Linked DNA regions of Hydrogenispora ethanolica. The protein of the gene in region 1 interacts with the protein of each later gene in a pairwise test. Links are inferred from orthologs where the notes say so. Each region holds a gene or a part of one and is shown in the gene's direction. Other genes may lie near its edges. The genes, in order: EDC14_RS19975 and rlmB.

Region 1 (6,494 bases):
GAGCGACGTCGACCGGATGATTCTGGCCCAAGCCGAACGGGCGGTTTACAGCCCGAATGAGGTCAAAAACCTGCCCCCGGAAATGCTCGCCAAATACTTCAGCCCCGAAGGGGAGCATTACCGCCTGGCGGTGGAGATCAAGCGGATGGTGGAGTTCGGCCACCAGGACCTGCTGCGGGACCCCTTCGAAACCGATCTGGACCTGATTATCTGCAGGAACGTGGTAATCTATTTCACCGAGACCGCCAAGGGACTGCTGTATGGCAAATTCCTGGCGGCTTTGCGGCCGGGCGGCTTTTTGCTGGTCGGCGGGACGGAACCGCTTTTAAACTACAGGCAAATGGGGTATGAGAGCTATATGCCGTCCTTTTACCGGAAACCCGCGCTTGAGGAAAGGAGCGAGGCCAGGTGATCATCGGAACCGGCGTGGATATGATCGAGATCGCCCGGATCGCCGCGGCCGCTCAAAACCCGCGCTTCCGGGAGCGGGTCTATACCCCGCGGGAATTGGCGGAGTCGGGGGCCGCGGGGCACCGGCTGGCCGGTTTTTTTGCGGCCAAGGAAGCGTTGCTGAAGGCCATGGGCACCGGATTATCCTCCTTTTCCTGGCGGGAAATGGAGATCGGCCATGACGCCCTGGGCGCGCCCAGGTTCGCGGTGAACGGCAAGATCCAAGATTTTTTGGCAGCCAAAGGCGTGGCGCGGATTCATTTGAGCATCTCCCATTCGCGGGAGTACGCCATTGCCCAGGTTGTTCTGGAAGAAGGCGGATGAGATGAGGGTGGTCTCGACCCGAGAGATGCAACGGATCGACCGTCTGGCGCAGGAAGAATACGGCATGCCCGGAGTGGTGCTGATGGAGCGGGCCGCCTTGGCGGTCCGGCAAGCGATGGCCGGGCGCTATGGCGCATTGCGGGGCAGACGGATCCATATTTACTGCGGCAAAGGGAACAACGGCGGCGACGGGCTGGCTTTGGCCCGCTTGCTGGCGGAGGATGGAGCGGAGGTCGCGGCGCTGTTGACCTTCGCGCCGGAAGAATGCCGGGGTTTGGCCCGCGAGAACCTGGAACGCTGCCGGACCTACGGGATTCCCGTGCAATCCTGGGCCGATCTGGAACCTCGCCAAGCCGGGGCCGCCGACATCATCGTCGACGCCCTGCTGGGGACCGGAGCGGCCGGGCCATTGCAAGGAAGCATCGCTGACGCGGTGGGAAGAATCCTGGAATTGGACCGGCCGGTGGTGGCGGTGGACGCTCCCACCGGCGTGGACATGGATAGCGGCCGGGTCGCCGGTCCGGCGATCCGGGCCGATCTGACCGTAACCTTCGGCCTACCCAAACCGGGGTTGCTCATCTTCCCCGGAGCGGATTATGTCGGCGAGCTCATCACGGCCGCCATCGGATTTCCCCGGCCGTTGCTTGAGGAGGACCCGCGGACCGTTTGGGCGACGCCGTCCGTTGTCCGGCCTTGGCTGCCGCTGCGGCCCGCCGATTCCCATAAGGGCAGCACGGGACACGTGTTGATCTGCGGCGGCAGCGCCGGGATGACGGGGGCGGTGGCCATCGCCGCGCTGGCGGCGTTGCGCGGCGGCGCCGGCCTGGTTACCGCGGCCTTGCGGCCGGGAATGCCCTTCGCGGAGAAGCCGCTGGAGGTCATGGCTACGGAGTGGCCGGCTCTGTCCGGAAGGTTGGAAGCCTATCGCGCCATCGTCGCCGGTCCGGGAATGGGCACGGCCCCGGACGGCCGGGAATTGCTGGCCGGCTTGTTGCGGGAGTCCGGGGCGCCGCTGGTGCTGGACGCCGACGCCTTGAATCTGCTCGCCGCGGAACCGGCCTTGCTCCGGGGGCATCCGGCGTCCCTGATTCTCACGCCGCACCCCGGCGAGATGGCCCGGCTCACCGGACTATCGGTCGCCGCCGTTCAGGCGGACCGCCTGGAAACCGCCAGGCGGTATGCGGCGGAGTGGAACGCGGTCGTGGTCCTGAAGGGCGCGCGGACGATCACCGCCTTGCCCACGGGCGAATCGTATATCAACTCCACCGGAAACCCGGGCATGGCCACGGCGGGCATGGGCGACGCCCTTTCCGGCTTGATCGCCGCGCTGCTGGCGCAAGGGCTGGTGCCTTGGCGGGCGGCGGCAGCCGCGGTTTTCCTGCACGGGTTGGCCGGCGACAACGCCGCCGGCCGGCTGGGTCCGGCTGGGATTCTGGCCAGCGATGTGATCGGGGAGTTTCCGGTGGCATTAAAAGCGTTGTGATAACCCAGTCCGAAGGTCAGGGTGAACACAAAAGCTCAGAGAAGGTGTTGGAAGGTTGAGTCGTTATCATCAGCGGATCCGGCCGGTCTGGGCCGAGATCGATCTGGCGGCCATCCGTCATAATATGGGCGCGATTAAGAAGTTGGTCGGGCCGGCGGTGGAAGTGATGGCGGTGGTGAAGGCCGAAGCCTACGGGCATGGCGCGGTTCCGGTCGCCCGGGCCGCTTTGGAGGCCGGTGCTACCTGGCTGGGAGTTTCATTGCCCGAGGAAGGGGTCGCCCTGCGCCAGGCGGGATTGGACGCGCCGATCCTGATCTTCAGTCCGCTCCAGGCGGATCAGGCGCCGGAGGTGGTGGCCCACGATCTGACGCCGTGCGTCTGCTGGCTGGAGGCGGTGACGGCGCTGTCCGGGGAGGCGGTTCGCGCCGGCAAGGAAGCCGCGGTCCATGTCAAGGTCGATACCGGCATGGGGCGGGTGGGCGTCCGGCCCGGGGAGGCGGCCGAATTCATCGGCGCCCTACGGCGCATGCCCGGCATCAAGGTGGGCGGCGTCTTCTCGCATCTGGCCACCGCCGATGAACGGGATAAAAGCTATGCGCGCCTGCAGATCGACAATTTTACGCGCATGGCGGCCGAGCTGGAACAACAGGGGTTGCTCCCGCCCAAGGCGCATCTGGCCAACAGCGCCGGAGTCATGGAACTGCCGCAGGCCTACTTCAACCTGGTCCGGCCGGGGATTATCATGTATGGGCTTTACCCGTCGGACGAGGTCGATAAGAGTAAGATTCGCCTGGAGCCGGCTTTCAGCCTGAAGGCGCAGATCAGTTTCGTCAAGCGGGTGCCGTCCGGAACCGGCATCAGCTATGGTCAGCGCTATCATACCGGCCGCGAGACGACGATAGCCACGATCCCCATCGGCTACGCCGACGGCTGGACGCGGCTCCTGACCCATAAGGCCCAGGCCCTGGTGAATGGGAAGAAGTACCCCATCGTCGGAACCATCTGCATGGACCAGTGCATGATCGACGTGGGCGACGAACCGGTGGCCATCGGACAGGAAGTGGTGCTGATCGGAACCCAGAACGGCGCGACGATTTCCGTCGATGACGTTGCCGCCCAATTGGGCACGATCAACTATGAGATCATCTGTATGATCAGCGACCGCGTGCCGCGGATCTACCGGGACGGGAGCTCCGATGCGCAAAATTGAAATTAAAATGCCGTTTCTCGGCCCGGAAGAGACCGCGTACGAACTGGTGCGCTGGTTAGTCCCGGCCGGAGCGGCGGTCGAGATCGATCAAGACATTCTGGAACTCATGGTCGACGGCGCCCTATTTCAACTGCCATCGCCCCTGGACGGCGTGCTCTTGTCCAGGGAGGCCGAACCCGGCGACTGGATCGAGACGGGCCAGGTATTGGCGATCGTGGCCGTCGAGTAACGAAGAAGCCGGTCTATTCCCCCGCCCCCGCGCATAAATCTATGATGTGGGGGTGTTTTTATTGAGAAGATTCATTTGGATTCCCGTCCTCGTGCTCTTGGTCCTCTGCATGACCGGTGCTGCCGCCACTCCCGAGGTTTACTTCCAAATGAAGGACCCGCCCGGCGACGAACACGGTTATGGCGCCTATCAGTATCCGAGCAACCTGGCGTTCAAACCGTACCAGGGGCTGTTCGACATCACCGAGTTTAAGGTATGGCAAGAAAAGCCGGGCGAGATTGCGTTCGATACCGCTTTTGCCAACAATACCAACCCGTGGATGGCGCCGGAAGGATTCATCCATCAAAATCTGCGGGTCTTTGTGGATTCCCTCCCCAATCAGGGCGCGACGGGCCTGATGCATCAGGGAGCCTATGTCCGGTTTGATGCCAAGTACGCCTGGGATTTCTGCCTGCGGATCGCCGGCTGGGGGAATAGCCAGCTGATTACGGCCACCGCCGATCAAAAATGGCAGATCCGGCCGCTCCGGACGATGATGATGGGGGATAACCGCACGCTCCGGGCGGTCGTTCCGGAAAAGCTGGTGGGTAAGCCCGGCCGGAACTGGCATTACTACGTGCTGGTCGGATCCTACGACGGTTTTGGGGAAGATTTCTTCCGCCGGGTGATGAAGGACCCGGGGGAATGGGTCATCGGCGGCGGGTATGACGAGGTTCTCGAGCCGCAGGTGATGGACATTGTGGCGGCGGACAATGCCAGCCAGGTCAAACAGCTCCGCTCCTTCGACCTCCAGACCGGGCAACTGGCCATGCTGCAGCCGGTCGGCGCGGATCTGGCGGGCTGGAGGCTGCCGGGATGGCTCCGAATCCTGTTGCTGCTGCTCCTGGTGGTGCTGATCGGATTCCTGACCTACCGCTTGATCAAGCGGCGGGGCCAGATCAGCTGGTTCTGGGTCCCCAACCGGGAATCCAAAACCAAAAAGGGCGCGTAAGCGCCTTTTTCATTTGAGGCAGCCGTTCGGCCGGACTTTGCCGGGCGGGAGAGCACGCGAGAGGTTCCGCCGGTTCGGCTGGCGTTTCCAGTCGGACTCCGAAAAAATCCCAGGGATTTAAAGTTTTCTTAAAAGTGTAAAATCCAGTTGCAGGGCTTATGGATTCCCGGAACACGGGAGAGACTATCCCTGAGCCGTGGTAAATCAAGGTTGACCGAGCATTTTTTTAGTGCTAAACTTATTTTGACTTTTTATACTCACTCCGCGGACATGATTGCTTAACCTGGAGATAATCTTTCAGTCACGAAGCTGCGAGAAGAATTTCGCCTCTCCATACAAATTTGTAAGATTATTCCATGGAATTTTGAAAATAGAAATTCGTTATAAGGCTTATGGAGGACCAATATGCATCCTTATGCGGAATATGTCAATCCGGTTCTGGGGAAACGGCTACATCAACTGAATATGGACAAGATCTTCCGGCGCGGCCGGGGCTGCGAGCTGGTGGACGACGCGGGCCATACATATCTCGATTTTATCGCTTCGTATGGCGCCTTGCCGTTCGGCTTCAACCCTCCCGAGATTTGGGAAGCCATCCGGACGGTGGCTGAGACTCAGGAGCCCAGCTTCATTCAACCCTCGGCCTTGGATGCCGCCGGGATGCTGGCCCGGGAGTTGGTGCGGATCGCTCCGCCGGGATTGCGCTATGTGACGTTCGCCAACAGCGGCGCCGAAGCCATCGAGGCTGCCTTTAAGCTGGCCCGCATCTACACCAAACGGCCGGGAATTCTGACCACCCACAATAGTTTTCATGGCAAGACCCTGGGAGCGCTCTCCGCCACCGGCAAAGATTCCTATCAAAAAGGCTTTGGCGCGCCGGTTCCCGGATTCGACCGGACGGTATTCGGCGACATCGGGCAGCTGGCGGCGGCGCTGGCGGCCAAGCCCGATTACTACGCGGCTTTCGTGGTGGAGCCGATTCAGGGCGAGGGCGGGATCATCATTCCGCCGGACGGCTATCTGCGGGAGGCTTTGGAACTCTGCCACAGCCACGGGGTGCTGATGATCGTCGACGAGGTCCAGACCGGGCTGGGGCGGACCGGGCGGTTTTTCGCCTGCCAAGCCGAGGGGATCAGCCCGGACATCATGACCGTCGCCAAGGCGTTGGGCGGCGGAATCATGCCGATCGGCGCCTGCCTGTGCACGGCCGAGGTTTATACCGACGATTTCGGCGAGAAGCACTCCTCCACCTTTGCGGGGAACACGTTGGCCTGCCGGGTCGGGCTCAAGGTCCTGGAGATGCTCACCCGGGACGATGGCCGGCTGCTGCGGGAGGTCGCCGCCAACGGGGAGTTCCTGCTCCGGGGATTGCAAAAGCTGCGGGAGCGTTATCCGCAGGTGATCGCCGCGGTGCGCGGCCGGGGCTTGATGCTCGGGTTGGAGCTGGGCGTCTCCCAGGAGAACCTGCCCGATTCCTTGCTCGGGATTATGGCTGACCAGGAGTTTCTGTCGCCGGTGGTCTCCAGTTACTTATTGAATGTGGAACGGTTACGGGTCGCGCCGACCCTGAACGGAGCCTCGGTCATCCGTCTGGAGCCGCCGCTCATCGTCACCCGGGCCCAGTGCGAACGGGCCTTGGAGTCACTGGAGCGGATGGCCAAGCGTTTGGCCACTGGCAATACCGCGGCATTCCTTTGCCATCTGGTAGGGGCCGAGCCTCCGGCGGTAACGGTCCGGGAGATCCCGCCCAAGCCGCTGGCCAAACCGACCGGCGATCCGGCCGAGGGCCGGTTTGCTTTCCTGGTGC
Region 2 (6,292 bases), on another replicon or contig:
AGCCGGCGGATTTCGGCGGCACGCTGGCGCAGTTTTTGGAGCAGGATCCGGCCCCACGGATTCCCCGCGCCAAGCTCCTGCAGCAGGCGGGGCTGGCGGAGCGGTTGTTGCAGTCGGACTTCGCCACGCTGAGCGGCGGCGAGAAGACCCGCGCCGGACTGGCGCGGCTGCTGGCGGGGGAGCCGGAGATCATGCTCCTGGACGAACCCACCAACCACTTGGACCTGCAAGGCATCGAGTGGCTGGCCGAGTGGGTGGGCCGCTTCCCCGGGAACGTCCTGGTCATCTCGCACGACCGCTATTTCCTGGACCGGGTGGCCGGGGCCATCTTCGATCTGGAGGATGGCAAGATCCGCCGCTACAGCGGGAATTATTCCGCCTACGCCGCCCAAAAGCAGCTGGAGCGGGAGCAGGCCGATGAGGCTTATCAAGCGTACCGCCAGGAGAAGCGGCGGTTGGAGGAGGCTTACCGCCGCAAAATGGAGGAAGCCAACCGGATCACCAAGAAACGAGTCCATCGGGACGGAGTGGTGGCAAAAGGTCCTACCGATTTTTACGCCGGGAAGTCCAAAAAGGTGGCCCGCAACGCCAAGGCCATCGAAAAACGTCTGGAGCAGTTGGAACCCAAGGCCAGGCCCAAAGCTGACGTCTCGCTCCAGCTGGAGTTGGACGAGAAAACGGCGGCGCGCTCCCGGATCTTGGCCGAGGGGCGGGGGCTCCGCAAGCAGTATGGAACGCGGGCCATCTTGGACGGGGTCGATCTGTTGCTCCGGCGGGGCGGCCGGGTCGCCCTGACCGGAGCGAACGGCACCGGAAAGACCACCCTGCTGCGGCTGGTGGCGGGGGAGCTCCCGGCCGACGCCGGAGAGCTGCGGCTGGCCCCCAGCGTCCGGCTGGGCGTGATCGATCAGGAATCCAAGCTGCTGCGGGAGGAGAATACCATCCTGGCCGAGGTCGGGGCGGTTCAGCCCGATCGGGTCGCGGTGCGCAATCTCCTGGCCTGCCTGCTCTTCCGGGGCGACGACGTCCACAAGCCCATCGCCGTGCTGAGCCGGGGCGAACGGGTCCGGGTGAGCCTGGCCAAGCTGATCCTCTCCGGCTGCAATCTGTTGCTGCTCGATGAGCCCACCAACCATCTGGACCTCGCCTCCCGCGAGGCGGTGGAGGAGGCGCTGCTGGACTATCCGGGAACGCTGCTCTTCGTCTCGCACGACCGCTATTTCCTGAATAAGCTGGCGACCGAGGTCTGGCAGCTGGGGGAGGGCAAGTTGCGCGTTTTTCCGGGCGGCTTCCGGGAGTACGAGGCGGAACGGAACCGGCCGCGGCCGCTGGATCGTGAGGAACGGCTGCTGCTTGAACACAAGCTGGCGCGGCTGGCCGGGGAGTTGGCCGGCGCGGCCGAAGGGCAGCGCGAGGAATTGGAACGGGAGTATCTGGAGGCCGCCCAGGAGCTGCGGCGGCTGAAAGAGTTTGACAGGCCGTGATCCCGGTCGTTGTCGCCGGCCGTTTCATTATCATGGCAAATGCGGCGCAAACCGCCGCCGATCGTTTGGCTATCGAAAAAAGGATGGCGGCCACCGCCACCGCTCATTGAGTTGCTGAAACATCTGCGGCAGTCCTCGCCCTAGATTATTTTGTTACCGAATGAACGATGGCAGTTATTGCCGCAGTTCATTCGGTTATGCAAACAACTCCGGCGATAACCGCCGGAGTTCATTGTATAATAAAACAAGGACCTTTTGAAACGGAATATGGATGCGCTGGGCAGCTTCCACTTTTCCTCATCCTTTGCGTCTTCGCGCCTCTGCGGGAGATTGGGCTTATTGGTTGATAGCAAAGTGAACCAGGGCACCGCCAGAGATAGCGGCGTGGAATTGTGCAAACTGCGCCCCAATGCGTGACAAAGAGGCTGCCGTTCCGGCAGCTTAAATTTTTAATAAAACGCTAAAACAGCGGCCATCTTCGGCCGAATCGGGGAACCCTAAGAACGAAACATCGCGAAAACTAATTTCTCGGGCAGGAGATGCCAATTCATAGGGCGAATTTAAGTAAAAACACCACAAGGCGGTTTCCAAGACTGAAATGATTGAGCTGAAATTTCCGAATTTGACCCGGGTGAACCCGGATGAACTTTCCCCGGCGGTTTGGGCCTATATCGGGGACGCGGTCTATGAGCTTTTCGTCCGTCACCAGCTGGTGAGCGACGGCACGGCCAAGACGCAGCAGCTGCATAAGAAAGCCATCGCCAGAGTGCGTGCCAGTTACCAGGCTGATCTGGTGCGCCGGCTCGAACCGCTCCTGAGCGAGCGGGAGCAGGAGATCGTGCGGCGGGGCCGGAATGTGAAGAGCGGCCACGTGCCGTCCGGCAGCGATGTGCTCACCTATCGTTACAGCACCGCTTTTGAGGCATTATTGGGATACTTGTATTTGAGCGGCAGCCTCGACCGGCTGGAGGAGATCCTGGAGCTGGTCGGCGCGGCCCACGAAGGAGCGAACGATGTTAAAGGTTAAATTGTTGGCATATACGCCGGAGCCGGACCGGCTGGTGGCCGCGGCGGCGCGGCTTTGTTACTCGCCGGTCGGCGTGGACGAACTGTTGGAGAAGCTGACGCCGGAGCGGATGGAGCGGTTGTTGGGACAGCTCCGCGAGAGCGGGCATGATTCGCCGATCGAGCATGCCAGTTTTTCATTCGGCATCGAGGGGGTCAGCCGGGCGCTCACTCATCAGCTGGTCCGACACAGGATCGCCTCGTTTTCCCAGCAGTCGCAGCGCTATGTGAAGAACGGCGATTTCGAGACCATCGTCCCGCCGTCGGTGGCCCGGGACCCGGGAGCCCAAGCGGCCTTCACCGCGGCGATGGACCAGATCCGGACCGCCTACCGGGAGCTGCTGGCAGCGGGCATCCCGGCCGAAGACGCCCGGTTTGTGCTGCCCAACGCCTGTGAGACCAAGATCATGGTCACCATGAACGCGCGGAGCCTCATCAATTTCCTGGAGATCCGCGCCTGCACCCGGGCCCAGTGGGAGATCCGGGCGCTGGCCCTGGCCATGCGGGACGAATTGCGCCAGGTGGCGCCGTTGCTCTTCCGGCTCGCCGGGCCCTCCTGCGAGACCCGGGGCTATTGTCGGGAAGGAAAGATGGGCTGCGGCCGGGCGCCGGTCCTGGCGGAACTGCTGCGGCGCAAGGAAGTTTAATTAACGTATATCGCGAGGCTCTACAATACATAGATAAAGGAAGAATTCCATGGCTGACCAGATTGAAGGCAGAAATCCGGTGCTGGAGGCGCTCCGGGCCGGACATGAGATTACCAAGATCTATATTCAAAAGAACGAGACCCCAAGCGGCCCGCTCCGCGAAATCCTGGGCCTGGCGGAACGGCAGCGGATCCCGCTGCATCCGGTGGATCTTCCGGCATTGAACCGGATGGCTCAGACCCGGAACCATCAGGGAATCATTGCGGTGGCCGCCCAGTGGAAATACGCCACGCTGGAACAGATCCTGGAACGGGCCGCCGCCAAGGGGGAGCCGCCGTTCCTGCTCTTCCTGGACGGCGTGGAGGACCCGCAGAATCTGGGCTCGATCATCCGGACCGCCGAAGCTGCCGGAGTGCACGGCATCATCATTCCGGAACGCCGTTCCGCGGGCCTCTCCGGAGCGGTCTCGCGGGCCTCGGCCGGCGCCATCGAGTATGTGCCGGTGGCCCGGGTGACCAACCTGACTAAGACGGTGGAGGAATTGAAAAAGGCCGGAATCTGGTTCACCGGAGCGGAGATGGACGGCAAGGTCGAGTTCCAAAAGGCCGACCTGACCGGCCCCATGGGCCTGGTGATGGGCGGCGAGGGGAAGGGGATTTCGCGGCTGTTGGCTGAACATTGCGACCAGATCGTCCGTCTACCGATGTGGGGACGGATCAATTCTTTGAATGTCGCCGTAGCGACCGGGATCGTCCTCTATGAAGTGCGGCGGCAGCGAGCGGAGCGTCAATGAATCGGATGAACTTGGGCCGGCGGCCCAGGCGACTCATCATGGGGTCATCGGTACGGGCAGTGCTGTTTTTCCTGCGGTCCCGGTGGCCGGAGATCTGTAAAATAATATTGATCCTCGGCGCAATCTGCGGCGGGAGCGGTGCCGGGCTGGCGGCCGAGGCCATTCCGGACCTCGATTGGCTGGCCGGACAGACCGCGGTCAGCTTTCAAAGTTATCAGCTGCAGATTACCACGAGAGAATTGAGTAACCGGGTTACGGTGCAAGCCGAGGCCGATCTGCGCGTGACGGCCCGGGAGACCGACCGGTTTTACTTTTTATTGGCCGGTTATTACCAGGCGCAGTTGGAAGAAGTCAAGCTGGAGGGGAAGAACGTTCTTTGGCGCAAGCAAGCCGACGTCTACTGGATCGAGCTGCCCGACGCCAAAAAACGCGGCGATATACTGACGCTGAAAATGCGCTACAGCATCCTGCCCAAAAACGTCAGCCGGGCGGTGCCACTGGAGCTGAGCGGCGGCTGGTATCCCCGCGGCCTGCTGCCCGAGCCGGTCCAGGCCGAGATGGAACTGGTGGCGCCGCCCGGCTTTTTGGGGATCGGCAACGGCAACCTGAAAGGGATCCGGGCTTATCCTTTTCAACACTCCGGCTATGTCTGGCGGACGCTGCAACCCGTGACCGCGCTGGCCGCGACCATCGGCCGCTACCAGATCGCCTCGCGCCTGGTCCGGCAGAAGGCCTACCGGGTTTTTTACCTCCCCGGCCTCTCCAATTCCTTCCGGGACGATCTGGTGGGATACGCCGCCGATCTGGGCCAATTCTACCAGGATAAGTTCGGCGCGGCCGCTTTTAACGAGTTGTCGGTCGTGGTCAGCGACTTGAGTAATGAGGACAATTGCAACGGTTCCTTAGTGCTGCTGCATCTTCCGGGCAATAAGCAGTCCCGTTTCGTCTTTTTCAACCTGGCGCACGAGATCGCTCATTGCTGGTGGGGAAATCTGCTCTATCCCCGGAGCCTGCGCGACTGGTGGTTGGCCGAGGGTTTCGCCGGGTATTCCGGATATCTGGCAGTCGAACATTTCGCGCCGCCCGGCACCGGAGCGGCCCAGGCCGCCCGCAAACTGCTGGAGAAGTGGCGTCTGGATTACCAGAAAAGCTACCAAAGCCGTAGAGCCGCCCAAATTTCCGAGCTGTCCCTGGCTGAATTGAGCCCCTACGACCTCCAATATCAGCTGCTCTATCACAAGGGAGCGTATGTGTTGCACATGGTCCGGCGGACCTTGGGCGAGGCGAAGTTTGGCGACTATTTGCAGGAGTTCGTCAAACGCTATGGTGGAAGCGGCGCGGGGATCCGGGACTTCACGGAGCTGGGCGTGGAACTGTACGGAGCCCAGCTGTTGGAGTTCTACCGGCAGTGGGTTTACTCATCCGGCTGGTACAACCTGGCGTTGCGGAACGTCAAGGTCCGGTCCTACCAAGGCAAGTACGCCGTGTCCTTTGTGATGGCCAACACCGGCCAGCTGTACCTCCCGGAAACGGTGGATTTTGAAATAATTACCGCCAGGGAAACTTTCGCCGAAACCTTGTCTTTTAAGCAAGTTAATGTTACAATTCAGAAAATGTTGTCGGCCAAGCCCAAAAAGATTATCCTCAACCCCAGGTATAACATCTTAGAGCCGGCTATCGCCGATAATGTCTGGACCAACCGCTTCTTCAAACGGTAGCGGCGGGATTGCTCATTCTTAAAGTGATACGAACGTGGCATTGCAGAAAACACGCATCATTGCTTGGGGAAAAAGCGCATTCCCTTGACGTTGAAATCACAATTATTGTATAATAATGCTAATGTGAATTGGACAAGTACGCGATGTATTCGTAGCCGAGCCAGTATCAAAATAACATCTGGAGGCGAGTTTAACGTGGGAGCAAAACCCCAAAGAGAAGCAACAGAGATCTATGATGAGATGCTGGATGAAACGATTGTTGAAGCTGCCCGCGAAGGCGACGATGCCGCTCAAGAGTATCTGATCAATAAATATAAAAATTTTGTACGAGCCAAGGCCCGTTCCTATTTTTTAATCGGAGCGGATCGCGAGGATATCATCCAAGAAGGAATGATCGGCCTTTATAAAGCCATCCGGGATTTTCGCAATGATAAACTGGCCTCCTTCAGAGCTTTTGCCGAACTTTGCATCACCCGTCAGATTATCACCGCGATTAAGACGGCCACCCGGCAGAAGCATATCCCGTTGAATTCTTATGTGTCGTTAAACAAGCCGATCTATGATGAGGAATCGGATCGGACGTTG

The links.
Region 2: the proteins of EDC14_RS19975 (region 1) and rlmB interact in binary tests that used the Escherichia coli proteins (3 or more experiments, as listed by UniProt). The link is inferred for Hydrogenispora ethanolica from one-to-one orthologs.

The regions. Positions count from the first base shown.
Region 1 is NZ_SLUN01000031.1:7,815-14,308, forward strand. Bases 1-2,999 are described here. They hold EDC14_RS19975 (NAD(P)H-hydrate dehydratase), read left to right. Parts: upstream 1-742; coding sequence 743-2,257; downstream 2,258-2,999. Other genes in these bases: EDC14_RS19965 (CheR family methyltransferase), read left to right, coding at 1-412; acpS (holo-ACP synthase), read left to right, coding at 409-774; alr (alanine racemase), read left to right, coding at 2,313-2,999. Outside these bases: more of alr, read left to right, coding at 3,000-3,467; EDC14_RS19985 (lipoyl domain-containing protein), read left to right, coding at 3,454-3,696; EDC14_RS19990 (glucodextranase DOMON-like domain-containing protein), read left to right, coding at 3,758-4,687; EDC14_RS19995 (aminotransferase class III-fold pyridoxal phosphate-dependent enzyme), read left to right, coding at 5,093-6,494. UniProt on the Escherichia coli protein: Bifunctional enzyme that catalyzes the epimerization of the S- and R-forms of NAD(P)HX and the dehydration of the S-form of NAD(P)HX at the expense of ADP, which is converted to AMP.
Region 2 is NZ_SLUN01000004.1:228,841-235,132, forward strand. Bases 2,321-5,117 are described here. They hold rlmB (23S rRNA (guanosine(2251)-2'-O)-methyltransferase RlmB), read left to right. Parts: upstream 2,321-3,245; coding sequence 3,246-3,989; downstream 3,990-5,117. Other genes in these bases: EDC14_RS05635 (Mini-ribonuclease 3), read left to right, coding at 2,321-2,511; thyX (FAD-dependent thymidylate synthase), read left to right, coding at 2,498-3,196; EDC14_RS05650 (M1 family aminopeptidase), read left to right, coding at 3,986-5,117. Also shown: ribosomal protection-like ABC-F family protein, read left to right, coding at 1-1,484; more of EDC14_RS05635, read left to right, coding at 2,083-2,320; more of EDC14_RS05650, read left to right, coding at 5,118-5,707; RNA polymerase sporulation sigma factor SigH, read left to right, coding at 5,903-6,292. UniProt on the Escherichia coli protein: Specifically methylates the ribose of guanosine 2251 in 23S rRNA.